DNA from 3 places in the Clavibacter sp. B3I6 genome. Region 2 is predicted to be linked to each of the others. Evidence: predicted binding sites of a transcription regulator. Region 2 holds the regulator's gene; each other region holds the start of a gene.
What was found. Region 2 encodes LexA, which represses DNA repair genes until DNA is damaged. Its sites were predicted from a motif close to TCGAACANNTGTTCGA; they were not measured.
Positions count from the first base shown of each region.

Region 1: a site for LexA is predicted at 2,724-2,739, ahead of QFZ62_RS08335 (alpha-ketoglutarate-dependent dioxygenase AlkB). Genes of this name have one in related genera too.
Region 3: a site for LexA is predicted at 7,083-7,098, ahead of QFZ62_RS02715 (DUF6504 family protein). Genes of this name have one in related genera too.

Region 1 covers NZ_JAUSYL010000001.1:1,753,796-1,763,090, reverse strand. The annotation lists gene QFZ62_RS08350 (alpha/beta fold hydrolase) at 1-666, shown strand, start outside; gene QFZ62_RS08345 (GNAT family N-acetyltransferase) at 663-1,160, shown strand; gene QFZ62_RS08340 (helix-turn-helix domain-containing protein) at 1,298-2,020, shown strand; gene QFZ62_RS08335 (alpha-ketoglutarate-dependent dioxygenase AlkB) at 2,069-2,701, opposite strand; gene QFZ62_RS08330 (alcohol dehydrogenase catalytic domain-containing protein) at 2,808-4,019, opposite strand; gene QFZ62_RS08325 (Pr6Pr family membrane protein) at 4,195-4,890, opposite strand; gene QFZ62_RS08320 (biotin/lipoate A/B protein ligase family protein) at 4,969-6,018, shown strand; gene QFZ62_RS08315 (GNAT family N-acetyltransferase) at 6,055-6,339, opposite strand; gene QFZ62_RS08310 (amidase domain-containing protein) at 6,445-7,341, shown strand; gene QFZ62_RS08305 (DUF2809 domain-containing protein) at 7,348-7,869, opposite strand; gene pgm (phosphoglucomutase (alpha-D-glucose-1,6-bisphosphate-dependent)) at 7,933-9,295, opposite strand, start outside.
Region 2 covers NZ_JAUSYL010000001.1:3,189,728-3,199,022, forward strand. The annotation lists gene QFZ62_RS15385 (class I SAM-dependent methyltransferase) at 1-302, opposite strand, end outside; partial or broken gene hflX (GTPase HflX) at 343-1,912, shown strand; gene lexA (transcriptional repressor LexA) at 1,986-2,666, opposite strand; gene QFZ62_RS15400 (hypothetical protein) at 3,027-3,419, shown strand; gene hisB (imidazoleglycerol-phosphate dehydratase HisB) at 3,537-4,145, shown strand; gene hisH (imidazole glycerol phosphate synthase subunit HisH) at 4,142-4,783, shown strand; gene priA (bifunctional 1-(5-phosphoribosyl)-5-((5-phosphoribosylamino)methylideneamino)imidazole-4-carboxamide isomerase/phosphoribosylanthranilate isomerase PriA) at 4,856-5,602, shown strand; gene QFZ62_RS15420 (SseB family protein) at 5,602-6,369, shown strand; gene QFZ62_RS15425 (DUF1844 domain-containing protein) at 6,432-6,893, opposite strand; gene infC (translation initiation factor IF-3) at 7,269-7,862, shown strand; gene rpmI (50S ribosomal protein L35) at 7,855-8,049, shown strand; gene rplT (50S ribosomal protein L20) at 8,096-8,488, shown strand; gene QFZ62_RS15445 (RNA methyltransferase) at 8,551-9,295, shown strand, end outside.
Region 3 covers NZ_JAUSYL010000001.1:579,797-589,091, reverse strand. The annotation lists gene QFZ62_RS02740 (DNA polymerase III subunit alpha) at 1-2,160, opposite strand, end outside; gene QFZ62_RS02735 (glucose-6-phosphate dehydrogenase) at 2,273-3,640, shown strand; gene QFZ62_RS02730 (dienelactone hydrolase family protein) at 3,737-4,486, shown strand; gene QFZ62_RS02725 (LCP family protein) at 4,593-5,864, shown strand; gene pnuC (nicotinamide riboside transporter PnuC) at 5,892-6,590, opposite strand; gene QFZ62_RS02715 (DUF6504 family protein) at 6,717-7,043, opposite strand; gene QFZ62_RS02710 (aldo/keto reductase) at 7,294-8,163, shown strand; gene QFZ62_RS02705 (App1 family protein) at 8,231-9,295, opposite strand, start outside.

The DNA of each region.
Region 1 (9,295 bases), 1.4 Mb from region 2:
GCCACGGGCCTCGGCCACCTCGGGATCGGCGTGCTGGGACCCCGGCGGCACCTCGCGGCGCTCGACGGGATCCAGCTCGTCAGCGAGCAGCTCCGCCGGGACCACCCCGACCTCCCGCTCGTGCTCCTCGGCCACAGCTGGGGCGCGCTCCTCGCCCAGCGCATCGTCGCCCGCGCCGCGCACCTGTACGCGGGGCTCGTGCTGAGCGGGGCGTCGCTCGCGATGCCCGGCGTCATCAACACGGGCGACCTCAACAAGCGCTGGCGGCACCCGGCGGCGTCCGGCTTCGAGTGGCTCTCGCGGGACCCGGAGGCGCAGCGCGCGTTCGGTGCCGACGACCGGAACTTCGACGTCAACGCGCTGAAGCCGTACCGGATGCGCGACTCCGTGCAGATCATGGGCCGCCCGCCGCGGAAGCTCGCGGTGGACCTCCCCGTCCTGATCCAGGGCGGCGAGGAGGACTCGCTCGGCGGCCGGCGCGGGATGCAGCTGCTCGCGCGCGACTACAGCCGGCGGTCGCGCCTCAGCGACGTCCTGCTCATCGTCTACCCGGGCGCGCGGCACGAGATCTACAACGAGACGAACCGCGACGAGGTGGTGGCGGACCTCCGGAGCTGGCTCGAGTCGCGCATCGCGCCCGTGCCGGTGCCGGCGCCGGACGAGTGACCGCCGGCGACGGAGTCGCGCTCCGCCCGGCGCGCGCCGACGACCTGCCGTTCCTCGAGGACATGCTGCTCGCGTCGATGGACTGGCGCGGCGACGGGGCGATGACGCGCGAGCGGATCCGCGCGACGCCCGAGCTCGCGCACTACCTGGCCGGATGGCCGCGCGCGGGCGACGTCGGCGTGGTCGCGGAGGTCGACGGCGCTCCCGTCGGCGCCGCGTGGGCGCGCCTCTTCGCGGAGGACGACCGCGGCTACGGCTTCGTCGCACCGGACGTCCCCGAGCTCGGCACGGCGCTCGTTCCCGCCGCGCGCGGTCGCGGCGTCGGGCGGCGGATGCTCGTGGCGCTCGTCGCGGCGGTGCGCGCATCCGGCGCCCCGGCCGTGAGCCTCAGCGTGGAGGACGGCAACGACCGCGCCCGCGCCCTCTACGCGTCGCTCGGCTTCGTGCCCGTGGGGCGCGAGGGCGGATCCGACGTGCTGCTGCTCCGCTGGTGAGGCACGCCGCCCTCGGGCCCGCGACGCGAGCGGGCGGGCGGGCGGCACGAGCCGTTCACCTGGCGGTCGCCCTCCCGTCGGTCCGCGCCGGTACCGTCCGAGGCGCTCCTGTGCCAGGAGCGGGACGGGAGCACCACGTGGACCAGCGGCAGCAGGCGGTGGCCCGCGCACGGCGCGAGATCGTCGAGGCGGCGGGCGCCCAGTTCGCGGCGCGCGGCTACGAGGGCACGTCGTTCTCCCGCGTGGCCGAGGCGATGGGGAAGCCCAAGTCGGCCATCGGCTACCACCTGTTCGCCTCGAAGGAGCGCCTCGCGGGCGCCGTGGTCGCTGACCAGGAGGACAGGTGGCTGCGCATCGAGGCCGAGCTGGGCGGGCCGGGAGCCCTGCCGGAGCTCGTCGTCTTCCTCCTCACCGCCGCGCGCACGGTGGAGGTGTGCCCGATCGCGGCAGGTGCCGTCCGCCTGCAGCAGGACATGCCGCGGCTGGGCCTCGCGATCGAGCGCCGCTTCGACATCTGGACCTTCACGCGCCGGCACCTCGAGGCCGAGCTGGCGCTCCAGGACGTGCGCGGCGTGGAGGTCGACGCCACCGTGGACGTGCTCCTCAGCGCGACCTTCGGCCTGCTCGCCCACCGCTTCCCGCAGGCGCCGGACGGCGGCCTGGCGGAGCGCCTGCGCCGTCTCTGGATCCCGCTGCTCGCGCACCTGGGGCTCGAGGGCGTCGCGGAGGTCGTGCGCGACGCCCGCCCGCTCGACCTGGCGCGCGTGGAGTCCGCATCCGGGTCGGACGGGGATCGGCACGCGGCCGCCGACGCGGCGGGCGGCCCCGACGCGTCCGAGGGAGGACGCGCCCGCGCCTGATCCGCGCGTCCGCCGCCGCGATCCCCGCCGCCTCGGACCGGCGCTCGCCTACGCGGGCCAGACCGGCCGGAACTGGATGCTGATGCGCGGCCCCACAGCCGAGGCCGTCTTGAGGATGGCGTGCTCGTGGGTGCGCTGGGCGCTGCCGCCCATGATGACGAGGTCGCCGTGCCCGAGCGGGAAGCGCCGCACCTGGCCGCCGCCCTTCGGCCGCAGCGAGAGGGTGCGGGCGGCACCGACCGAGACGATGGCGACCATGGTGTCGCGGTCGATGGCGCGCCCGACGCGGTCGCCGTGCCACGCGACGCTGTCGTCGCCCGTGCGGTAGAAGCAGAGTCCCGCCGTCTCGAGCACCTGCCCGGGCGGGCGGCCGTAGTGGTCGTTCAGCGCCTCGCGCGCCTCCACGAGCACGGGCGCCGGCAGCGTCGCGCGCGGCCCGAACCAGGAGAGCAGCCGCGGGACCTCGACCACGCGGCCGTGCATGAGGCGCGTGTCGGCCGTCCACTCGACGTCCTCCACGAGGCGCTCGAACAGCGCGTCCGAGTCGGCGACCCAGCCGGGCCGGATGTCGAGCCACGCGCCCTGCCCCAGGTCGAGCCGCTCGACCTCCCCGCCGAGGGCGCCGAGCGTCGGCTCCGCCTGGAGGTCGTCGAAGAGGGAGGCCTGGAACGCGATGCTCATGGCGCGAGCATAGCCCGGATGCTCGAACGCATGTTCGAACGAGGGAGGGGCCGGGAGGGCCGCGCCGCCGCCCGGGCGCGTCGTGCGCCGGGCGGCGGCGCGCGGGTCAGCCGACCTCGAGCACCGTCTTCAGCCAGCCCTCCTCGCGCACGTCGAAGTGCTCGTAGGCGTCGATCGCGGTCGTCATCCCCTCGTCCTGCGTGATGAAGCGCGTGGGGTCGAACACGCCGGACGCGACGAGGTCGATGAGCGGCGGCGTGACGCGGCGGTGGTCGCAGTTGCCCATGCGGATCGTGAGGTTCTTGTTCATCGCGGCACCGATCGGGTACGACGTGAGCTGGGGCGGGTAGACGCCGATGATCCCGATGCGCCCCGACTTCCGCACCATCTGCACGGCCCACTGCGCGGCCTGGCTCGGCGCGTCGCCGGGGACCCAGAAGCCGTCGTGCGGGGAGGCGCCGGGCGCGACCTGCGCGACCTCGGCGGCGAACGAGTCCGCCTGCTGCTCGGCCTCCTCGGCGGCGGGACCCGCGTGCGGGCGCTGCGCATCGACGCCGACCGCGTCGATCACCGCGTCCACGCCGATCCCGAGGGTCGCCTCCATCACCGCGGCCACCGGGTCCTCGCGCTCGAAGTGGATCACCTCGGCGTGCTGCTCGAGCGCCATCGCGAGCCGCGTCTCCACGTGGTCGATCGCGAACACGCGCCCGGCGCCCATGCGGAAGGCGGACGCGACGGCGAACTGCCCGACGACGCCCGCGCCGAGGACCGCCACGGTGTCGCCCGGCCGGATGCCCGCGAGCTCGGCGCCGAACCAGGCGGTGGGGAAGATGTCGCTGAGGAGGATCGCCTGGTCGTCGCTGACCGTGTCGGGGAGCGGGATGAGCGTGTGCGCCGCCCAGGGGATCCGCGCGTACTCGGCCTGCAGGCCGTCGACGGGGCCCGTCGTCTCGGGCCCGCCGAAGAAGGAGGTCCCGGCCTGCGGGCCGTTCGGGTTGGCGACGTCGCACTGCGCCGTGCTGCCCGCGCGGCACTGCGCGCACACGCCGCACGACATGGTGGAGCACACCAGCACGCGGTCGCCGGGGGAGAAGCCGCGCACGGCGTCGCCGACCTCGGTGACGGTGCCGATCGCCTCGTGGCCGAGGATCGTGCCCTCCCGCATGCCGGCCATGGTCCCACGCACGAAGTGCAGGTCGGTGCCGCAGATGGCGCTGCGGGTGATGCGGATGACCGCGTCGGTCGGCTCCTGGATCCTCGGGTCCGGCACCTCGTCCAGGCGGATGTCGCCCTCGCCGTGCCACACGACTGCCTTCATGCTGCCTCGCCTCTCGTCACCGGGCGTGCGGGCCGATGCGCCGCCGTCCGTGCCTCCGACGCTAGGCCGGCACCGGGACGGCGTCCGGGGCGCGGAGACCCCTTGACGCGGGGCGGGCGCGGCCGCTACCGGACGCCCGGCGGCGGCGGCGGCTGCTGCTGCCGCCGGACGGGCGTCACAGGGTCCCGGCGCCGGCCGCCGTGATCGCCCGCGACGCCCGCCGGCCGATCGCGATCAGGAGGAGCGCCATCCCGCAGATGAACGCCGCGATCACCACGATCCAGACCGCGACCGCGGCGTACCCGTCCTCGGTGGCGGGATCCAGGAACGGGTACGGGTAGTAGGTGGCCGCTCCCGTGACCTCGTTGCCCGTGAACGGCCCGCGCGCGAGCGTGACCGCGACCCACACGAGCGGGTAGACGACGACCCGGCCGACCGCCCCGTAGCCGAGCGCCCGCCGGTCCGGCGCGAGCAGCCAGTCGAGCAGCACGAGCGCGGGCACGACGACGTGCAGCACCTCGTTCGACCAGGGCAGGTTCCCGCCGGGGATGGTCGGCAGCCCCCGCAGCAGCAGGTTGTAGACGACGCCCGTCGTGACCATGTAGGTCGCGGCGGCCAGGCGCAGGGTCGTCCAGCCGCGCCCGGGCGCGGGTCCCCGGCGGAGCAGCCGTACCGCGCCGACCCCCATGACCACGGCGGCGACGAGGTTCGACTGGATCGTGAAGAACATGAGGAAGTCGACGGTCTTTCCCGCGATCCCCTCCACGCCGACGCTCCGCCAGAACGACGAGCTGACGACGTACTGGCTGACGACGGCGACCAGGACGGCCAGGACGGTGAGGAGGCGGACGACCGCCCAGGTGATGCGCACCCCTCACCGTCGCACATCGCCGTGCCCGCGGCGATCCCCGGACCGTGCGCCGGCACCCGCGCGCCCTAGGCTGGGCGGATGCATGGTGAGTACAAGGTCCCCGGCGGCAAGCTCGTCGTGGTCGACCTCGACGTGACCGACGGCCGCATCTCCGGGTTCCGCCTCGCGGGCGACTTCTTCCTCGAGCCGGACGACGCGCTCGAGGCCATCGACGGTGCCGTCAACGGCCTCCCCGAGGACAGCGACGCCGCCGCGATCGCCGCCGCCATCCGCCGCGCGCTCCCGGCGCAGGCCGTGCTCCTCGGCTTCTCGCCCGAGGCCGTCGCCGTGGCCATCCGCCGCTCGCTCGCCCGCGCCACGGACTGGGGCGACTACGAGTGGGAGGTCATCCACGACCGCGCCTACCGGCCGGTGGAGCAGATGGCGCTCGACCAGGTGCTCGCGGAGGAGGTCGGCGCCGGCCGCCGCAACCCCACGCTGCGCATCTGGGAGTGGGACCAGCCCGCCGTCGTCATCGGGAGCTTCCAGTCCCTCCGCAACGAGGTCGACGCCGAGCAGGCCGCGGCCCACGGCTTCGACGTCGTCCGCCGCGTCTCCGGCGGCGGCGCCATGTACATGGAGGCGGGCGCCGTCATCACGTACTCGATCTACGCGCCCGTCGACCTCGTGCAGGGCATGACCTTCGCGGACTCCTACGCGTACCTCGACGAGTGGGTCATCACCGCGCTGCGCTCGCTCGGCATCGACGCGTCGTACCAGCCGCTCAACGACATCACGAGCCCCACCGGCAAGATCGGCGGCGCCGCGCAGAAGCGCCTGGGCGCCGGCGCCGTGCTGCACCACGTCACCATGAGCTACGACATGGACGGCGAGAAGATGGTTCAGGTGCTCCGCATCGGCCGCGAGAAGATCAGCGACAAGGGCATCACGAGCGCCGCCAAGCGCGTCGACCCCCTCCGCAGCCAGACGGGCATGAGCCGCGCGGACATCATCGACCGGATGAAGGCCACGTTCACCGGCCTCTACGGCGGGAAGCCGGGCGAGGTCACGGCGGAGGAGTGGGCGAAGACGCGCCAGCTCGTCGAGGAGAAGTTCTCCACGCCGGAGTGGCTGACGCGCGTCCCCTGAGGCGCGCCGCGGCGGGCGCGGGCGCGAGCCGGCGGGTCAGCCCCGCTCGAGCAGCTCGCGGTAGTCCGGGTGCTCGTCGATCCACTCCGCCACGAACGGGCACGTGGCGACGACCGTGCGGGATCCTGCGCGCACGTCGTCGAGGGCGGCCCGCACCAGCTCCCCGCCGAGGCCGCCGCGCCGCTTGGCGGGATCGACCTCCGTGTGGGTGAAGACGATGCGGTCGCCCTGGATCAGGTAGTCCGCGAAGCCCGCGCGCTCGCCGTCGAGCCACAGCGTGTAGCGCGAGCCGTCGGGGTCGTGGGTCACGTCGACGCTCATCCCGCCACCCTAGGCGGGGCGCCGCCCGGAGTCGATCCGCAGGGGTCCGGGTTACCCTGGACGGGCCCGGCATCCCGGAGCACCCCTCGACCTCCGGAGCAGCACGTGACCGCCGACATCCGCCGCCGCAGCATCCTCGCCGCCGCGCTCGCGGTCCCCGTGACCGCCGCCCTCGCCGCCTGCACCCGCCAGGAGCCGGCCCCGCGCGCGACCGCCGGCGCGGGTGCCGCGGACGAGCCGGCCGCGACCGCCCCCTCGCCCGCCGTCGCCTCGGTCGAGCCCGCGGCGCTCTCCGTCTCGGGTGGCCAGACCGTCACCCTCGCCGGCACCGGCCTCGCGGCCGCGACGGCCGTCATGTTCGCGGGCACCCCGGGCACCGACCTGCAGGTGGCCGGCGACGGCTCGCTCACGGTGGTCGCACCGCGGTCCTCCGACTACGAGGACCGGGCCGCCGACGTCCAGGTCATGGCCGGCGACGCCGCGCTCACGACCGCCACGGCGGCGTACGCGGCCCAGACGCCCGTCGACCGGCAGCTCCAGTACGCGCTCGCGCACTGGGACGCCTACAACCTCGCGGAGTACGGCGACTTCAACCCCTCCGGCGGCGACTGCGTCAACTTCGTCAGCCAGACCCTCATCCAGCGCGGCTGGGAGATGACGACCGAGTGGCACAACCGCGGCGGCGGATCCGACTGGACCTACGCGTGGATCCACGTGCCCACCTTCGACCGGTGGCTCGCCGCCAACGCGACGGCGCTCGGCATCACGCGCCTCGAGCTCGCCGACCGGGACCGCCTGAAGGTCGGCGACATCGTCATCTTCGACTGGAACCGCAACGCGTCGGGCGACCACACGCAGATCATCTCCGCCATCGAGCCGAAGGACGGCGGCAACGTCGTGAAGATGGTCGGCCACAACCTCGACAACGACTACCGCGACCTCGACGAGACCATCACCACGGAGCACCCGGGTGCCGAGGTGCACTTCTGGAGCGTCGCCTAGCCCGCGCTAGCGCATGTCGCCGAGCCGGCGGCCCGACCGGAGCAGGCGGTCGACGAGGAGCACGAGCAGCACGCCGAGCGCGTAGGCCGCGAGGTCGACCGGGTCGAAGCCCGTGCCGAGGACCAGCCGCACGAGCGGCGCGTCGAGCGCCCAGGTCGCGGGCTGCCCGGTGATCTGCAGGAGCTCGATCCCGGTGCACCACACGAGCACGGCGGCCCCGTGCACCACGGTGTCGACCCGCGGCATCACGGCGATGAGCGCGAGGTGGATGGCCGCGGCGTAGAGGACGTCCGGCCAGAGGCCCCGGCCGTCCGAGTGCGTGACGACCATGCCGGCGATGACGACCGCGAAGAGGGCCGCCAGCGCGACGACGCGGCGACGGGCGTGGCCGTCGGGCAGGCGGACGCTGCGGTCGTGCGCGGGTGCGGCGTCGGCGCGGCCGTCCGCGAGACCGTCCGCGGGGCCGTCGACGGGACGCGTCGGCGGCTCGTCCCACAGGAACGCGTCCACATCCCCGGAATGGCGCATCCCCCCACCGTAATCACCGCGGATGCGAGCGCGCCCAGGGCGGCGCCGCACCCGCGGCCCGTGCTACGCCTCGAGCGCCGCGTCGACGATGCGCTTGGCCTCCGCCTGCACCTCGTGCAGGTGGTCGAGCCCCACGAACGACTCCGCGTAGATCTTGTAGACGTCCTCGGTGCCGCTCGGGCGGGCCGCGAACCACGCCCGGTCGGTGACGACCTTGACGCCGCCGACCGCCGCGCCGTTGCCGGGCGCGGTGCTCAGCTTCGCCGTGATCGGGTCGCCCGCGACCTCGGTGGCCTGGATCGCGTCGCCGTCGAGCTTGCCGAGGGTGGCCTTCTGCGCCTTGGTGGCGGCCGCGTCGACGCGCTCGTACACGGGGTCGCCGAAGCGCTCGGTGAGCTCGCGGTAGAGCACGCTGGGCGTCTTGCCGGTCACCGCGAGGATCTCCGCGGCCAGCAGCGCGAGGAGGATCCCGTCCTTGTCGGTGGTCCAGACGGTGCCGTCCATGCGGAGGAAGCTGGCGCCGGCCGACTCCTCGCCGCCGAAGCCCACGGATCCGTCGATGAGGCCGGGCACGAACCACTTGAAGCCCACCGGCACCTCCCAGAGGCGGCGGCCGAGCGAGTCGGCGACCCGGTCGATCACGCTGGAGGACACCAGCGTCTTGCCGATCGCGGCGTCCGCGCGCCAGTGCGGGCGATGCGCGTAGAGGTAGTCGATCGCGACGGCGAGGTAGTGGTTCGGGTTCATGAGCCCGGCGTCGGGCGTGACGATGCCGTGGCGGTCGGCGTCGGCGTCGTTGCCCGTGAGGATGTCGAAGTCGTCCTTCCGCGCGAGCACGCTCGCCATGGCGGAGGAGGACGACGGGTCCATGCGGATCTTCCCGTCCCAGTCGAGGGTCATGAACGACCAGGCGGGGTCCACCTCGGGGTTCACGACCTCGAGGTCGAGGCCGTGGCGCTCGCCGATGGCGGCCCAGTACTCGACCGAGGCGCCGCCGAGCGGGTCCGCGCCGATGCGGACGCCGGCCGCGCGGATGGCGTCCATGTCGATGATCGAGCCGAGGTCGTCGACGTAGTGGCCGAGGAAGTCGTAGCCCTCGACCTGCGCGCGCGCCTCCTCGAGGGTCACGCGCTTCACGTCGACGAGGCCGGCCGCGATGATCGCGTTGGCGCGCGCCGCGATCCAGCCGGTGGCGTCGGAGTCGGCCGGTCCGCCGTGCGGCGGGTTGTACTTGAAGCCGCCGTCGGCCGGCGGGTTGTGGCTGGGGGTCACGACGATGCCGTCGGCCACGTCGTCGTCACCGTGCGCGTCGTCGCGGTTCCAGCGGAGGATCGCGTGCGAGAGCGCCGGGGTGGGGCACCAGGAGTCGCGGGAGTCGGCGAGCACGCGCACGCCGTTGGCGACGAGCACCTCGAGGGCGGTGTCC
Region 2 (9,295 bases):
GCCCGCGTCAGCTCGAGAGCACGCTCGTTCACGTCGACCGCCCACACGGTGGCCGACGGCGACCGCATCGCCAGATCGAGCGCCACCGGACCCCAGCCGCAGCCCACGTCCAGCAGATGACCCTCACGAGGAGGCGTCGGGACGTGGCGCAGCAGGACCAGGGTCCCCTGGTCGACGTGCTCGGGGCTGAAGACGCCGCCCGCGGTCTCGACGTCCACCGTCCGTCCCCCCAGCTCGACCGCGATCGTGCGGGTGCGCAGGGGACCGGCCGGCGACGAGGAGAAGTAATGCGCGTCGGCCATACCGGGACGATACCGGACGCCGAGGCTACGATGGGAGCACATGATCACGCACGACGAGCACGACCACGAGTCCACGGACACGACGACGACGTCCACCGAGAGCAGCATCGGGGATGACGTCGTCGCGCGCGTCCTCGCCCGGGCGGAGAACCGGTCCGCCGGCTACGCCCTCTTCCGCGGATCGGGCGCGCAGGCGCTGTCCGCGAACCCCGACACCGAGCAGGGGTCCGACGGCGACCAGAGCGAGCGGGCCGACCGCCAGGCGCTGCGCCGCGTCGCCGGGCTCTCAACCGAGCTCGAGGACGTCACCGAGGTCGAGTACCGGCAGCTGCGCCTCGAGAACGTCGTCCTCATCGGCGTCTACTCGCAGGGGTCGGTCGACGACGCCGAGAACAGCATGCGCGAGCTCGCGGCCCTGGCCGAGACGGCGGGCGCCGTGGTGCTCGACGGCCTCCTCCAGCGCCGTCCCACCCCGGACCCCAGCACCTACTTCGGCAGCGGCAAGGCGGAGGAGCTGCGTGCCCTCGTGGCGGCGGTCGGCGCGGACACCGTCATCGCCGACACCGAGCTCGCGCCCAGCCAGCGGCGCGCCCTCGAGGACGTGGTGAAGGTCAAGGTCATCGACCGCACGGCCGTGATCCTCGACATCTTCAGCCAGCACGCCAAGAGCCGCGAGGGCAAGGCCCAGGTCGAGCTCGCACAGCTGCAGTACCTCCTGCCGCGCCTCCGCGGATGGGGCGACTCGATGTCGCGCCAGGCCGGAGGCCAGGTCGGCGGCGCGGGTGCCGGCATGGGATCCCGCGGACCCGGTGAGACGAAGATCGAGCTCGACCGCCGCCGCATCAACACGCGCATGGCCAAGCTCCGGAAGCAGATCGCCGGGATGAAGCCGGCCCGCGACACCAAGCGCGCCAATCGCGACCGGAACGCCGTGCCGTCGGTGGCGATCGTGGGGTACACGAACGCCCGCCGGCAAGTCGTCGCTGCTCAACCGCGTGACGAAGGCGGGCGTGCTCGTCGAGAACGCCCTGTTCGCGACGCTGGACGCCACGGTCCGCAAGACCGAGACGGACGAGGGGCAGCTGTACACGCTCGCCGACACCGTCGGGTTCGTCCGGAACCTGCCGCACCAGCTGGTGGAGGCGTTCCGCTCGACCCTCGAGGAGCTCGCCGACGCGGACGTGCTCGTGCACGTCGTCGACGCCTCCCACCCGGATCCCGCCGCCCAGCTCGCGACGGTGCACGAGGTCATCGCCGAGGTGGACGCCTCGTCCATCCCGGAGATCGTCGTGTTCAACAAGAGCGATCTGGCGTCGGACGACGACCGCGTCGTGCTGCGCGGGCTCGTCCCGCAGGGCGTCTTCGTCTCGGCCCGCACGGGCGAGGGCGTCGACGAGCTGCGTCGCCGCATCGCCGAGCTGCTCCCGCAGCCGACCATCGAGGTCGACCTGCTGGTGCCGTTCGAGCACGGCGAGATCGTGGCGATGCTGCACGAGGGCGCCAAGGTCCTCGAGACCTCGTACGTGGAGGAGGGCACGCGCGTCCGGGCCCTCGTCACGGCCGAGCAGCAGGCGCAGGTCCAGGACTACGCGGTGGCGTCCGCGGTCTGATCCGCGTCGCCCGCACGCACGAGAGCGGCCGCTCCCCTCGGGGACCGGCCGCTCTCGTGCGTCGTGGCGAGGGTCAGACGGAGCGCATGACCGCCACGACCTTGCCGACGACCTCCGCGAAGTCGCCGAGGATCGGCTCGAACGCGCTGTTGCGCGGCAGCAGCCACGTGTGCCCGTCGCGCTGGCGGAACACCTTGACGGTGGCCTCGTCGTCGAGCATGGCGGCGACGATGTCGCCGTTCTCCGCCGTCTTCTGCTGGCGGACGACGACCCAGTCGCCGTCGCAGATGGCCGCGTCGATCATCGAGTCGCCGACGACGCGCAGCATGAAGAGGTCGCCCTTGCCGACCAGCTGGCGGGGGAGGGGGAAGACCTCCTCGACCATCTGCTCGGCCGTGATGGGGATGCCGGCGGCGATGCGGCCGACCATCGGGACCATCGCCGCGTCGCCCACGGGCGTCGACGGCTCGCCGGTCTCCGCGGCGCCGCTGCCGGGCAGGTCGATCAGCACCTCGAGGGCGCGCGGGCGGTTCGGGTCCCGGCGGAGGTAGCCCGAGAGCTCGAGCTGGTTGAGCTGGTGCGTGACGCTCGAGAGCGACGCCAGGCCGACGGCGTCGCCGATCTCGCGCATGCTCGGCGGGTAGCCCTGGCCGGCGATGGCGCGCTGGATGAACTCCAGGATCGAGATCTGCTTGTCGCTGAGGCTCTTGCGGCGCCTCGTCGCGCCGCCTCCCGCTGCTCGCTCGTCCGCCATGCCACGGCCCGCCTCTCGTCGCCGACGCCCTCCGCGGCTCGTCGACCCGGCGGGCCGACCCCTCGCGAGGGCGATGTCGGTGGTACCCGGTCCAATGGACTCTAGGCACTCGAAACTGTATCCAGCCGAGGCACCCCGGGCAAACACCTGTTCGAGCGTGTCGCGCGTCGGAGGCGCGAATCGAGGCGAAGTGGGCTTGCGGAGGGCTGGTTTCGAATGTATGTTCGGAACACAGCTTCGCACCCGGCTCTCCCGGCCGAGAGCCGGGTGCGAGCTGCCCGACCCGCATCGCATGCCGTACCGCACTGCACCGCCGGGCGCGTCGCCTCGACGCCCCACCGTCTCGCACGAGAGGTCACCATGAACACCGCAGCAGCAACCCCCATCGTCTCCGCCGCCGCCGACTCCGCCGTCCCCGTCACGGAGGCAGCCGTCGCGCCCCGCACGCGCCTGCGCATCACGCGCCGCGGTCGCATCGTCCTCACCGCGCTCGTCGCGGCCCCGCTCGCGCTCGGCGCCGGGCTCGTCGCCCTCAACGGCGGTGCGGCCGTCGCCTCGAAGGACGCATCGGGCGCCGCGTTCGAGTACGTCACCGTGTCGAGCGGCCAGTCCCTGTGGGACCTCGCCGAGGAGATCGCGCCCAGCGCCGACCCGCGCGACGTCATCGCGTCGGTCGTCGACCTCAACCGCCTCCCCACGTCGGACGTCGCGGCGGGCCAGCAGCTCGCCGTGCCCGCGGAGTACGCGCACTGAGCACTCCCGCGCCGCGTCCCGCAGTCGCGGGTCGTCGGCGCGGACGGGCCGGCCTCGCTCCCGGTGGCGGCCGGGAGCGAGGTCGGGCGGTCGGAACCGATCGGTAGCATGGAGGGCATGAGCACCCTCGCGCGCACCGCGCACGTCACGCGGCAGACCAGCGAGTCCAGCATCGAGCTGCAGCTCGACCTCGACGGCACGGGCGTCTCCGAGATCAACACGTCGGTCCCGTTCTACGACCACATGCTCACCGCGTTCGCGAAGCACTCGCTCACCGACCTGAAGGTCACCGCCACGGGTGACACGCACATCGACGTGCACCACACCGTGGAGGACGTCGGCATCGTCCTCGGCCAGGCCATCCGCCAGGCGCTCGGAGACAAGTCGGGCATCGCCCGCTTCGGCGACGCGCTCGTCCCGCTCGACGAGGCGCTCGTGCAGGCGGTCGTCGACATCTCGGGCCGCCCCTTCCTCGTCCACTCGGGCGAGCCCGCGGGCTTCGAGATGCACCTCATCGGCGGGCACTTCACCGGATCCATGGTCCGTCACGTCTTCGAGGCCATCACGTTCCACGCGGGCCTCACCGTGCACGTCACGGTGCTCGGCGGGCGCGATCCCCACCACATCGCGGAGGCGGAGTTCAAGTCCTTCGCCCGCGCGTTCCGGCAGGCGAAGGAGCTCGACCCCCGCGTCTCCGGCATCCCCTCCACCAAGGGCGCGCTGTGACGCGCCCGTCCGTCGTCGTCCTCGACTACGGCAGCGGCAACGTCCACTCGGCCGTCAAGGCCCTCGAGCTGGCCGGCGCGGACGTCGAGCTGACGGGCGACCCGAAGCGGGCGCACGAGGCCGACGGCCTCCTGGTCCCCGGGGTGGGCGCGTTCTCGGCCGTCATGACCGCGCTCCGCGCCGCCGGCGGCGACCGCGTGGTCGACCGACGACTCGCGGGCGGGCGTCCGGTGCTCGGCATCTGCGTCGGCATGCAGGTCATGTTCGACCGGGGCGTCGAGCGCGGCGTCGACGTGGCCGGGCTGGGGGAGTGGCCCGGCACGGTGGGGCGCCTCGAGTCCGACGTGCTCCCGCACATGGGCTGGAACACGGTCGACGTCCCCGAGGGCTCCGCGCTGTTCGCGGGGCTCGAGGAGGAGCGGTTCTACTTCGTCCACTCGTACGCCGCGCGCACGTGGGGCATCGACCCGCTCCCGCCGCTGCCGGCGCCGCGCGTCACCTGGGCCACGCACGGCGAGCGGTTCGTCGCCGCCGTGGAGAACGGCCCGCTCACCGCCACGCAGTTCCACCCCGAGAAGTCGGGGGAGGCCGGGATCCGGCTCCTCGCGAACTGGCTCGGCACCCTCCGCGCCGCCTGACCCGGCCCGCACCGCGCCCCCGCCGTCCCCGACGGCCCCGCCCGTCCCGTCCGACCGATCGAAGGCCCTCCCATGAGCGAGTTCACCAGCACGCCCCGTCTGACCCTCCTGCCCGCCGTCGACGTCGCGGGCGGCCAGGCCGTCCGCCTCACGCAGGGCGCGGCCGGCACCGAGACGGGCTACGGCGACCCCGTCGACGCCGCGCGCGACTGGGCCGAGCAGGGCGCCGAGTGGCTGCACCTGGTCGACCTCGACGCGGCGTTCGGCCGCGGGGACAACCTCTCCGTCATCTCGCGGGTGATCCGCGCCATCGACGGCGTCCAGATCGAGCTGTCCGGCGGGATCCGCGACGACCGCTCCCTCGACGTGGCCCTGGAGAGCGGCGCGACCCGCATCAACCTGGGCACGGCGGCGCTTGAGAACCCCGAGTGGGCGGCGAGCGTCATCGCGCAGCACGGCGAGGCCGTCGCGGTCGGGCTCGACGTGCGCGGCCGCACGCTCTCCGCCCGCGGCTGGACGCAGGACGGCGGCGACATCTGGGAGGTGCTGGAGCGCCTCGAGGAGGCCGGCTGCGCGCGCTACGTCGTGACCGACGTCACCAAGGACGGCACCCTCCAGGGCCCGAACCTGCAGCTGCTCCGGGACGTGCTCGAGCGCACCGAGCGCCCCGTCGTCGCCTCCGGCGGCGTGTCGAGCCTCGACGACATCCAGGCGCTGCGCGAGCTCGTGCCGCTCGGACTCGAGGGCGCCATCGTCGGCAAGGCCCTCTACGCCGGCGCGTTCACGCTCGCCCAGGCGCTCGACGTCGCCGGGGAGTGATGACGGGCTCCACGCCGCACGCCGACTCGGCCGGGACCCCCTGGGCCGGTCGTTCCTTCGAGCCCACCGCCTTCCCCGGGGACGACGGGTCCGCGCCGCCTGCCCTGGCCGACGCGCTGGCGCGGCACGGCCGCGGCGAGGCCGGCCAGGCGGACGTCGTCGACGCCCTGCGGGAGGCGCGCCTGCTCATCCCGCTGGTGGCCCGCCTCGGCGAGGAGGGCGTGAACGACGCCGGCCTCAGGGTCGACAAGAGCGCGGAGCTCTCCATCATCACGGTCGCGGGACCCGACGGGCGAACGGTGATGCCGGTATTCACGTCGGTCGCCGCCATGGGCCGCTGGAACCCCGCCGCGCGTCCCGTGCCCGCCGACGCCGTGCGCGTCGCGCTGGCCGCGGCGAGCGAGGAGACCGACCTCGTCGTGCTGGACCCGATGTCGGAGACGGAGTTCGTGCTGCGGCGCCCGGCCGTGTGGGCCGTGGCGCGGTCGCTGCCGTGGACGCCGAGCCCGGAGGACCCCGAGGTCGCCGCCGCGCTCCAGGCGAGCGTCGTCGAGGAGCCCGCGGTCGTCGCGCTGGGCACGTCGGCGGGCGATCCCCGGGCGCGCCTCGCGGGCCCGGAGCTGATGATCGCGCTCGAGCTCGTCGACGGCCTCGACCGCACCGCGCTGGACGCGCTGCTCGCGCGCCTGCAGGGGGAGTGGTCGCGGAGCGCCGTGCTCGCCGAGCGGGTCGACAGCATGGGCCTGCGCATCGTCTCGGCCCGCTGAGGGGAGGACGCCGTTCACCGGTGCCGCGTTCGCCCCACCGGCGACCCGCGCGGGCCGGATGCCTAGGAGACGGGGCCGGTGTACTTCTCGCCCGGTCCCTTGCCGACCGCGTCCGGGTACGGGGACGCCTCGCGGAAGGCGAGCTGCAGGGAGCGCAGGCCGTCGCGGAGGCTCCGCGCGTGCTGGTCGCCGAGCTCGGGCGAGGCCGCGGTGACGAGGCCCGCGAGCGAGATGATGAGCTTCCGCGCCTCGGCGAGGTCCGTCTGCGTGGCGGGATCGTCGGCGAGCCCGCACTTCACGGCGGCCGCGCTCATGAGGTGGACGGCCGTGGTCGTGATGACCTCCACGGCGGAGACGTCGGCGATGTCCCGCGCGTACTGGTCGGCGACGAAGTCCGCGGTGTCGTCGTCGGCGACGCCCGGGGCGGTCGTCGTCGTCCCGGCATCGGCGCCGGCCGGCTCCTCGAAGCGGTGGACGTGCGCGTCGGCGGCGTCCGCGTGGTCGGGGCGGGGCGAGTCGGTCATGTCTGTCCTCGGGCTCGGGGCGGTGGCGGTCTGCGGCCGGCGGCGGGACCCGGGCGATGGCCCGCCCTTCCGGGACGAGGTCGGCGTCTGCTATGCTGATCGACGGCTCCGGGGCTGTCACAGTCCCGGTTCGAAAGAGGATTGATCTCCCACCCGCGCTTGACCGCCTCCATAGGTTACCGGGTCGATTTCGCTCCCCCGTCCGAGCGGCTCCCCAGAGGGCGTCGTGCACGACGGGAGCCCCGCGTCAGCGGGCATGGGCGTGTTGCCGAGTACGACGCACGCGTCGGACCCTGGTGAAGAACCCTCCTCGTCTCGAATCCGAGCGGCTCACGCAGCCGCCGGGCCACCCGAAGACACGAATAGGAGCAGTCCATCAGCGATCCCCGTACCAACGATCGAATCCGAGTTCCCGAGGTTCGCCTCGTTGGCCCAGCAGGCGAGCAGGTCGGCGTCGTATCCATCGACGTCGCACTCCGGCTCGCGCAGGAAGCCGACCTCGACCTCGTCGAGGTCGCGCCCAATTCCAAGCCCCCCGTGGCGAAGATCATGGACTACGGCAAGTTCAAGTACGAGGCCGCGCAGAAGGCCAAGGAAGCGCGTCGCAACCAGGCGAACACCATCCTCAAGGAGGTGCGCTTCCGCCTGAAGATCGACAAGCACGACTACGAGACCAAGCGCAAGCGCGCCGAGGGCTTCCTGCAGGACGGCGACAAGGTCAAGGCGATGATCCTGTTCCGCGGTCGCGAGCAGTCGCGTCCGGACCAGGGCGTGCGCCTGCTCAAGATGTTCGCGGAGGACGTCGCCGAGTTCGGCAGCGTCGAGTCCACCCCCACGATCGACGGCCGCAACATGGTCATGGTCATCGGACCGCACAAGAACAAGTCCGAGGCCAAGGCCGAGGCCAACGCGAAGCGCGACGCCACCAAGGCGAGCGCACGAGAAGCGAGAGAAGAGAACAATGCCTAAGCAGAAGACCCACTCGGGTGCCAAGAAGCGATTCAAGGTCACCGGCAGCGGCAAGATCATGAAGCAGCAGGCCGGCATGCGCCACAACCTCGAGGTCAAGTCCTCCAAGCGCAAGGCGCGACTCAACCAGGACCAGCCCCTGGCCAAGGCCGACATGAAGGTCGCCAAGAAGCTCCTCGGCCGCTAGGCCCCTCGTCGTCCGCGACACCTGAACTCGAATAGGAATCACTGAAATGGCAAGAGTCAAGAGGGCCGTCAACGCCCACAAGAAGCGTCGGGTCATCCTCGAGCGCGCCGCCGGTTACCGCGGCCAGCGCTCGCGCCTGTACCGCAAGGCCAAGGAGCAGGTCACCCACTCCCTCGTCTACGCGTACCGCGACCGCCGCGCCAAGAAGGGCGAGTTCCGCCGCCTCTGGATCCAGCGCATCAACGCGGCCGCGCGTCTCAACGGCCTCACGTACAACCGCCTCATCCAGGGCCTCGCCCTCGCCGGCGTCCAGGTCGACCGTCGCATCCTCGCGGACCTCGCCGTCCACGAGCCCGCGACCTTCGCCTCGCTCGTCCAGACGGCCAAGGCCGCCCTGCCCGCGAACACCTCGGCCCCCAAGGTCGCGGCGAACGCGTAGCGCCCCCGCACCACCGCCGACGGCGCGTCCCCGACAGGGGGCGCGCCGTTAGTGTTGGGGCCATGCTCGACAACCCCCGCTCCCCGCGTGTCCGTGGCGTCGCCAAGCTCGCGAAACGGGATGCGCGCGCCGACACCGGCCTCTTCCTCCTCGAGGGGCCGCAGGCCGTCTCCGAGGCGCTCGCGTTCCGTCCGGACCTCGTCCAGGAGCTCTTCGCGACGCCCACCGCCCTCGACCGCTACCCGGACCTCGCGCGCGCGGTCCGCGAGTCGGCCGTCGAGGTGGAGTTCGTCACGGAGGACGTGATCGCGGCCATGGCCGACACCGTCACCCCGCAGGGCGTCGTCGGGGTCTGCCGCCAGTTCCCCACGTCGCTCAAGCAGATCCTCGGCGACGAGCCGCGCCTCATCGCGATCCTCGAGGAGGTGCGCGACCCGGGCAACGCCGGCACCATCATCCGCGCGGCCGACGCCGCCGGGGCGGACGCCGTCGTGCTCACCGGCCGCTCGGTCGACCTCTACAACCCGAAGGTCGTGCGCGCCACGACGGGGTCCCTCTTCCACCTGCCGGTCGCGATCATGCCGGAGCTCGACGCCGTGCTCCAGCGGGTCCGCGAGGCCGGCCTCCAGGTGCTCGCCGCCGACGTGAAGGGCGACGACCTCCTCGCCGAGCGCACCTCGGGCGGGCTCGCCGCGCCCACCGCGTGGCTGTTCGGCAACGAGGCGCGCGGCCTCCAGGACGACCACCTCGCGCTCGCCGACCGCGCCGTCGTCGTGCCCATCTACGGGCAGGCCGAGTCCATGAACC
Region 3 (9,295 bases), 2.6 Mb from region 2:
GATGACCTGCTCGTGGTAGATGACCACGCCGAAGGTGGGCGCGAGGAACGGCGCGAACCGGCGGTGCAGGTAGTCGGGCCGGGTGATGCCGTGCTTCGTGTCGAGGAACGGCGCGACCATGTTGCCCTTCATGGGGCCCGGCCGGAACAGCGAGATGTCGGCGATGAGGTCCTCGTACACGTCGGGCTGCATCTTGCCGATGAGCTCGCGCTGCCCGGGCGACTCGATCTGGAACATGCCGAGCGTGTGCGTCGTGCGGATGGCGGCGAAGGTCTCCTCGTCGTCGTGCGGGATCTCGTCGAGCTCGATGCGCCCGTCGCGGTGCACGTAGCGCGCGTCCACCGGGATGCCGCCCGCCACGGCCGAGCGCGGGCCGTGGATGCGGTGGATCTCGTCCAGCGCGTACGCCATGGTGCTCTGCATCCGCACGCCGAGGATGTCGAGCTTCAGGAGCCCCATGTCGTCGATGTCGTCCTTGTCGAACTGGCTCATGGGCAGTCCCATGCCGCTCGGCTGCACGGGGCTCGTGCTGAGGAGGTCGGAGTCGCCGAGGATCACGCCGCACGGGTGCATGGAGATGTGCCGGGGGAGCCGGTCGAGCCGCTCGGTGAGGTCGACGAGCAGGTCGATGCTCGGGTCGTCGCGCACGAGGTCGGCGATGGGCTTGAGCTCCGGCTTCGTCTCGAGGACGGCGCGGAACTCCCGCGCGTTGAAGCGCCAGATGTTCTTGGCGATGAAGTCGATCTGCTGCTCGTCGAGGTCGAGCGCGAGCCCCGCGTCGCGCGCGGCGCCGCGGGCCCGGTAGGTGTTCTGCATCGACAGCAGCGTGACCCGGTTGCTGCCGTACTTCTCGAACACCCGGTGGTACACCTCGTGCCGGCGGGCGGACTCCACGTCGATGTCGATGTCGGGCAGGGTCGAGCGCACCTTGCCGAGGAAGCGCTCGAAGAGGAGGTCGTGCTCGAGCGGATCGACGTTGGAGATGCGCAGGAGGTAGTTGACGAGGCTGCCGGCGCCGGATCCGCGCGCCTGGTTGCGCACCCCCATGTCGCGCATGAGGGAGCACACGTCGGCCACGGTGAGGAAGTAGGTGGCGAAGCCGAAGCCCGTGATGGTCTGCAGCTCCGTGCGCATGCGGGCGAGCACGCGCTGCCGCATCGACTCGTCGACGTGCCCGAAGCGCTCGGTGACGCCCGCCTCGGCCTTCCGCCAGAGGGCCTCGTCCGGGTCGCCCGTGACGCCGATGACCGACTTCTCCGGCAGCTTCGGCTTCCGCCAGGCGAGGTCGGCGTCCGGATCCAGCCGGCAGCGGTCCGCAAGCTCCTCGGTGGCGCGCAGCAGCGCCTCGCCCGCGCGCCGGTCGAGGGAGGACGCGCCCGCGATCTCCCGCGCGATGTCCTGCATGACCGCCGGCGGCTTGAGCCACGCCTGGCCGTTGGGCTGCAGCCGGAACGAGCCGAGCGGCCGCAGCGTGCCCGCGGCGTCGAGCACGTCGCCCGTGAGCGCGTCGTCCGGCTCCAGGTAGCGCACCGCGTTGGTGAGCACCGCGGGGACGCGGTGGGCCTCGGCGAGCTCGAGCATGCGGGCGGCGTGCCGGAGGCTCGCCGACTCGCCGGGCTCCGTGTAGTGGCAGACGACCTCGACGACGATCGCGCCGGGCAGGAGCCTGGCCCACTCGGCCAGGTGGCGGGAGGCGAGCGCGTGGTCGCCCGCGGCGACGGCGCGGCCCACGTCGGAGTCGGGCCCGAGCATGACCGTGCCGACCGGCCCGTCCTCGCCGAGGAGGAACGCGGGCGGCCGGGTGCGCGCGATGCCGGCCTGGGCGCTCCGGGCGGTGCTCCGCGCCGTGCCCCGCCCGTGGCTCGCGCTGATGAGCCGGCTGAGCGCCGCCCAGCCCTGGCCGTGCGTGCCGCCGTGCGCGAGCACCGAGATCCTGCCCGGGTGCTCGCCCGTGAGGCCGAGCTCCGCGCCCACGACGGGGGAGACGCCCGCGGCGATCGAGCGGCGGATGTGGCGGACCGCGCCGTACAGGCCGTCGCGGTCGGTGATCGCCGCGGCCGACGCGCCCTCGGACGCGACCCGGTCGACCAGCGCCTCGGGCGCCGTGGTGCCGAAGTGGGCGGAGAAGGCGGACGCGACGTGCAGGTGGGTGAAGCTCACGCGCGCCTCCCGACGGATCCGCCGCGCCCTCCCGGACGCGGTGTTCGAACGGATGTTCGACTCGCCCAGTGTAGGTCGGCTGCCGCGCGGTCGCGACCCGTAGTCTCGGAGGATGACCAGCGAACCCTTCACCCTCGTCATCCTCGGCGCCAGCGGCGACCTCACGGAACGCCTCCTCCTGCCGGGTCTCGGCAGCCTCGTGGCGAGCGATCGGGGGCGGCGCATCCAGCTCATCGGCACGGGCCGGAGCGAGCGCGGGGCCGACGAGTGGAAGAGGACGGTCAAGGCCGCGTTCGACTCCGTCGACGCGAAGGGGCGGCGCGCGGCGGGCATCGTCTCGTCCACCCAGTACATCCAGGCCGACCCCACGGACGTGGACGACCTGAAGCGCATCCTCGACGCGTGCGAGGGCGCGCCGGCGCTCTACTTCGCGCTGCCGCCGGCCATCTCCATAGAGGTGTGCGAGCAGCTGGGGAAGCTCGACCTGCCGGAGGGCACCACGCTCGCGCTCGAGAAGCCGTTCGGCTCGAACAGCCGCACGGCCGCCCAGCTCAACCGCCAGCTGCTGAAGCTCGTGCCGGAGGAGCGCATCCACCGCACCGACCACTTCCTCGGCCTGTCCACCGTGCTCAACCTCGTGTCGCTGCGCTTCGCCAACCGCTTCTTCGAGTCGGTGTGGAGCGCGCGGGACATCGAGAAGGTGGAAATCCTCTACGACGAGCAGCTCGCGCTCGAGGGCCGCGCCGGCTACTACGACAAGTCGGGCGCGCTGGTCGACATGATCCAGAGCCACCTGCTGCAGGTGCTCGCCGTCTTCGCGATGGAGCCGCCCGCGAGCATCGACCCGGACGACCTGCGCTCGAACATCGCGTCGGTCCTCCGCGCCACCGAGGTCTGGGACAACGACCCGGTGGCCCACAGCCGCCGCGCCCGGTACACGGCGGGCTCCGTCGGGGGCACGCGCATCCTCGCCTACGCGAAGGAGGAGGGCGTGGATCCGGCCAACCAGACCGAGACGCTCGCCGAGGTCACCTTCGGCGTCGCGAACGCGCGCTGGGCGGGCGTCCCGTTCCGCCTGCGCTCGGGCAAGGCGCTCAAGGAGGCGTCCAAGCGCATCGTCGTCACGTTCAAGCCGGTCGCGCACCTGCCGCGCGGCCTCCACGGGTCCGCCCGCCCCGACCGGCTCGTCATCGACCTGAAGCCCGACGGCATCACGCTCGAGGTCACCATGGACGGCACGGGCGAGCCCTTCACGCTCACCCAGTCCACGTTCCGCGCCGACTTCGCCCCGCCCGAGCTCACCCCGTACGGCGAGGTGCTCGACGGCATCCTCGCGGGCGACCCGCGCCTGTCGGTCCGCGGCGACGTGGCCGAGCGGTGCTGGCGCATCGTCGCGCCCGTCATGCGCGCCTGGAAGGGCGACCGCGTGCCGATGGCCGAGTACCGCGCCGGATCCGCCGGGCCCACCGCCTGGCGCTGACGCCCGCCGCACGGCCCTGACGCCCGTCGCATGACGGCTCGCTGGGCGTCGTCGCCGGCGAGCGGCGCCGGCGCGGCCCGGTCCTAGCGTGAGGGCATGCCCGTGACCCTCGCCGACATCCCCGTGCCCGCCGCCTCACCCGGCGCGTCACCCGGTCTGCACGGCGTGCTGGCGGTGCCCGACGGCGAGGGCCCCTGGCCCGCGGTCGTGGTGGTGCACGAGGCGTTCGGCGTCACCGACGTGATGCGCCGCCAGGCGGAGCGCCTCGCCGAGGCCGGCTTCCTCGCGCTCCTGCCCGACCTCTTCTCCGCGGGCGGGGCGCGCCGCTGCCTCGGCGCGACGTTCCGGGCGCTCGTGGCGGGGGAGGGCCGCGCGTTCGCGGACGTCGAGTCGGCCCGCCGCCTGCTCGTGGGCCGCGCCGACTGCACGGGCCGCGTGGGCGTCATCGGCTTCTGCCTGGGCGGCGGCTTCGCCCTCGCGGCGGCCTCCCGCGGGTTCGACGTCTCGAGCGTCAACTACGGGGTGCTCCCCGAGGACCTCGACGGGGTGCTGGAGGGCGCGTGCCCGATCGTCGCGAGCTACGGCGGCCGGGACCGTCCGCTGGCGGGATCCGCCGCCCGGCTCGAGGCCGCCCTCACGGTGCACGGCATCGAGCACGACGTGCGCGAGCATCCGGACGCCGGGCACTCATTCCTCAACGACACCCCGACGGGACCCCGGATCCTCCGCCCGCTCCTGCGCTCCTCCGGCATGGGCCCGGAGCCCGCGTCCGCCGCGGACGCCTGGCAGCGGATCGACGCGTTCCTCCACGCGCACCTGACGGACGCGGCGCCTCCCGCGCCCTAGCGCATCCGGCCGCGCGCCGGGCGGACCCTCCACCGCCCTCGGCTACCCTGTGGAGGATGCGGGCGGCCACGCCCGAGCCTCCCCGCCCGGCGACGAGAGATCCACCATGCAGCACGCCCCCCAGAGGACCCGCGCGGACCGTGCCCACGTCCGCGGCATCGCCCGCCACGGCCGTCTCCGCGCGCCGAGCGCGGGCCGCACCGTCATGAAGGGCATCGCCGGCGTGGTCGCGGTCGCGCTCGCGAGCACGCTCTCGGTCGCGGGCATCGCGTTCTGGGACCTCTCCCGCACCGTCGCGAGCAACACCGTCGACATCTCCAGCGGCCAGGCCCTCCCGCCGTCGCTGGGCGGGATCGACGGCGGGGCGAACATCCTCATCGTCGGCAGCGACAGCCGCGCCGGCCAGGGCGACGGGTACGGCGCCGCGGAGGACGTGGGCACAGCGACGCTCAACGACGTGACGATGCTGCTGCACATCAGCGAGGACAGCACCCGCGCGACGGTCGTCTCGTTCCCCCGCGACATGCTCGTCCCCATCCCCGCGTGCACGGGCCCCGACGGCACGGAGTACGCGGCGAGCACCCGCGCCCAGCTCAACGAGTCGCTGTCCCGCGGCGGCTTCGACTGCACCGTGCGCATGGTCGAGGGCCTCACCGGGCTCGACATCCCGTACGGCGGCGTCGTGCAGTTCAACGGCGTGGTCGAGATGTCCAACGCGGTCGGCGGCGTCGAGGTCTGCGTGGCCAACGGCATCTACGACCCGAAGACCGACCTGTCGCTGGATCCGGGTCTGCACACCCTGCAGGGCAAGGACGCCGTGCAGTTCCTCCGCACGCGCTACGGCGTGGGCGACGGCAGCGACATCTCCCGCATCGGGAACCAGCAGGTCTTCCTCAGCGCGCTCGTGCGCACCATCAAGAGCGCGGACACGCTGACCAACCCGGCCAAGCTCTACGGCATCGCGCGCGCCGTGGTCGACAACATGCAGCTGTCCACCTCGCTCGCCGACCTCGACACCCTCGTGTCGGTGGCCCTCACCTTCCGGGACATCCCGCTCGACGACGTGGTCTTCCTGCAGTACCCGGGCGAGGTGCTGGCGAACGGGCGGGTGCAGCCGGACGAGGTCGCCGCCGCGCAGCTCGTCGGCCTGCTCGCCTCCGACGCGGACTTCTCGCTCGGCCAGCCGGCCGCGACCGACGAGTCCGGCAGCGTCCCGGCCGACGGCGCGACGACGTCGCCCGCGACCCCGGCGCCCGTGGCCCCCGCCGACGGGTCCACGCCCGCGCCGACCCCCACGCCGACGTCCGAGGTGCTCGACGCGAGCATCACCGGGCAGACCGCGGCGCAGAGCACCTGCTCCAACGGCCAGGGCCGCTGACGCGCGGCGGGATCGAGCGGGCCGCGCCTAGCGGTCGGCGGGCGCCTCGACGACCCGCGGGTCGGGGAATACCGTCTCGACGGCGGGCGTCGCGGATCCGCGGGCGCGCATCCAGACGAAGAAGCCCGCGAGGGTGAAGGCGCCGTAGAAGACGTACATGAAGGCGGACGCGTAGTAGCCGGCGCCCACGAGCAGCGGCACGCCGACGAGGTCGACGGCGACCCAGATCAGCCAGAACTCCACCCACCCCTTCGCCATGCCGTAGGTGGCGAGGAGCGAGCCGACGAAGATCCAGGCGTCGGCCCACACGGGCTCGTAGGAGCCGAGGGCGCGGAAGACCGGGGTGAGGATCGCGGTGCCGCCGACGAGCGCGACCACGAGGAGGACGCGCTGGCGGCCGGACGCCCACTGCGGGACGACGGGGGCGCCGCCGTGGCGGGCCTGGTTCCAGCGGTGCCAGCCGTAGATCGACACGGCGATGAACATCACCTGGCGCCCGGCCTGGCCGAGGAGGTTCACGGGGTTCGGCGTGCCGAAGACCGCGCCGAGGAAGACGGTGAAGAGCAGCACGTTGCCGACGATGCCGACGGGCCACGCCCAGACCTTCCGGCGCATGCCGCCGAGCGCGCTGGCGAGGCCGAAGAGGTTGCCGACGATCTCGCGCCAGAGCACGACCTGGTCGCCGATGCGGAGCTGCGCGTCGAACAGCCACTCGAGTGCCGCCATGCCGGGATCCCTCCGTGCGCGCACGATCCGGGTGATCGCGAGCGGGGCGCCGTGCGCGGCGCCGATGTGGTGAAGGCCCGGAGCCCGTCCGCTATTCCCCGCGGCACCGCGCCGCGTCACGCCGCGTCACGCGAAGAGGCGGGTGTCGAGCTCCTCGTCCGACGCCGTGACGAGCGACCACCGGCCGCGCGCGTCGACGCTCAGGTCGAACGACCCGTCGACCCGGCGGGCGCCCGTGGTGAGCGGCACCGCCTCCACGCGCCACATGCTGAGCTCCAGGAGGTGGGCGCTCGCGCCGCGGGGCGCGCGGCCCGTGCGCTGCCACCAGTCGACCCGGGCGATCCACCGCTCGGGCGAGCTGACGACCCCGTAGACCACGCCCCGCCAGGTGAACCGGAGCGGCGACCCGTCTCCCGAGAGCTCGACCTCCACGTCCTCGTCGATCCGCATCATGCCGCTCCTCCCGTCGTCGCGCCGGCCGCGCCTCGTCGTTCGAACGGGTGTTCGAACCTCTTCCTCGAGTGTAGGAACGGGCGCCGACATCCACGAGGGGAGCGGGCGGATCCGCCTCACCCTCCACCGGAGCCTGAGGGTCGCGTCCGCATCGCGCGCATCGGGCATGGATCGGAGGTCCGCCGCGTTGGCTCCAGGGTCCCGAGGGCGGCAGACGCCCCCTCGTCATCGACACCCGAGGAGGGTCCACATGACCGACACCACCACCCGCCCCGCCGAGGCTTCCGGCACCTTCACCATCGGCGGCAACCTGCCCGTCGTCCGGCTCGGCTACGGCACCATGCAGCTGACCGGCGACGGCGTCTGGGGCGCCCCCGAGGATCCGGCCGCGGCCGTCCGCGTCATCCGCCGCGCCGCCGAGCTCGGCGTCACGTTCTTCGACACCGCCGACTCCTACGGCCCGTTCGTGGCCGAGGAGCTCCTCAAGGAGGCGCTCCACCCGTACGCCGACGAGGTCGTCGTCGCCACCAAGGGCGGGCTCACGCGCCCCGGCCCCGGCGACTGGCAGCCCGTCGGCCGCCCCGAGTACCTGCGCCAGCAGGCCGAGCTGAGCCTCCGCCACCTCGGCCTCGAGCGCATCGACCTCTACCAGCTGCACCGCATCGACCCCGCCGTCCCGCTCGCCGACCAGATCGGCGTGCTCAAGGACCTGCAGTCCGAGGGCAAGATCCGCCACATCGGCCTGTCCGAGGTCCAGGTCGACGACGTGAAGGCGGCACGGGAGATCGCCGAGATCGTCTCCGTGCAGAACCTCTTCAACCTCGCCAAGCGCGACGCCGAGCCGCTGCTCGAGTACGCCGAGGCCGAGGGCCTCGCGTTCATCCCGTGGTTCCCGCTCGCGACCGGCGAGCTCGCGAAGGACGGCGGCCCGCTCGACGCCCTCGCGAAGCAGCACGACGCGACCCCCTCGCAGCTCGCGCTCGCGTGGCTCCTCCGCCGCTCGCCCGTCATGCTGCCGATCCCCGGCACCAAGTCGGTCGGGCACGTCGAGGACAACATCGCCGCGGCGGGCATCGAGCTCACCGACGACGAGTTCCAGGCGCTCACCGACGCCGTCTGATCCTTCCCGCACGCACGAGGGCCCCGCAGGAGATCTCCTGCGGGGCCCTCGTGCGTCCGGAGGCGTCCTACGTGCCGATGCGGGTGCCGGAGTCGTCCGCGAGCCCGAGGTCGTCGAGCTGCGCGAGCAGGCTGGCACCGTCGGGCGCGTAGACCCACGGGATCGAGCTGTCGAGCGCGCGCTTCTCGGCCTTCGCCCGGCCGCCCGCGAGCACGGCCTCGCCGGCCGACAGCTGGCGGATGAGCACGACCTCGACGTTGTCGGGGTGCTCGTCGGCGAACTCGCCGTAGAGCAGCTCGTCGTGCTGGCCGTCGTCGCCCGCGAGGATCCACTTGACCTGGGGGAACTCCTCCGCGAGCCGCTGCAGGTTCAGCCGCTTGTGCTCCATGCCGCTGCGGAACCACCGGTCGACGGTGGGGCCCCAGTCGGTGAGGAGGATCGGTCCCGGCGGGTACAGGTTCCGCGACAGGAACCGGGTGAGCGTGGGGGCCACGTTCCAGGCGCCGGTGGACAGGTAGAGGACGGGCGCGCCCGTGTGCTGCAGGCGGAGGCGCTCGTAGAGCACGGCCATGCCCGGCGTGGGCGTCCGCGCGTGCTCGTCGAGCACGAAGGTGTTCCACGCGGCGAGGAAGGGGCGGGGGAGCGCGGTGACCATCACGGTGTCGTCGATGTCGCTGAGGATCCCGGTGCGCACCTCGTCGCCGACGATGAACACCGGCGCCTCGACCGTCTCGGACCCCTGCGCGCGGAGGCGGATGGTGTGCCAGCCGCTCGGCAGCGACGCCTCGACGACCATGTCGACCACGCCGCCGCGGTCGGCGCGCACCTCGTGCTCGGTGCCGTCGATCTCGACCGTGACGGCCACGTCCGTCAGCGGCACGCTCGTGAAGCTGCGCCAGCCGCGCACGCTCTTGTCGCCGGCGAGGGCGCGGCGGCTCTGCGGATCGGTGAGGAGCACGCGGCAGAGGACGCGGACCCAGCGGACCGAGCCGTAGCCCGCGTACGGGATGACGGTGGGGGTGAGGCCGCGCTTGCGGGCGCGGCCCTCGCGGATCTCGTGGATGCGGTCCTCGATGCGGGCCGCCCGGTGCAGCACGGGTGCGGCAGCCGGTGACTCGAGGAGCGTGCGGGT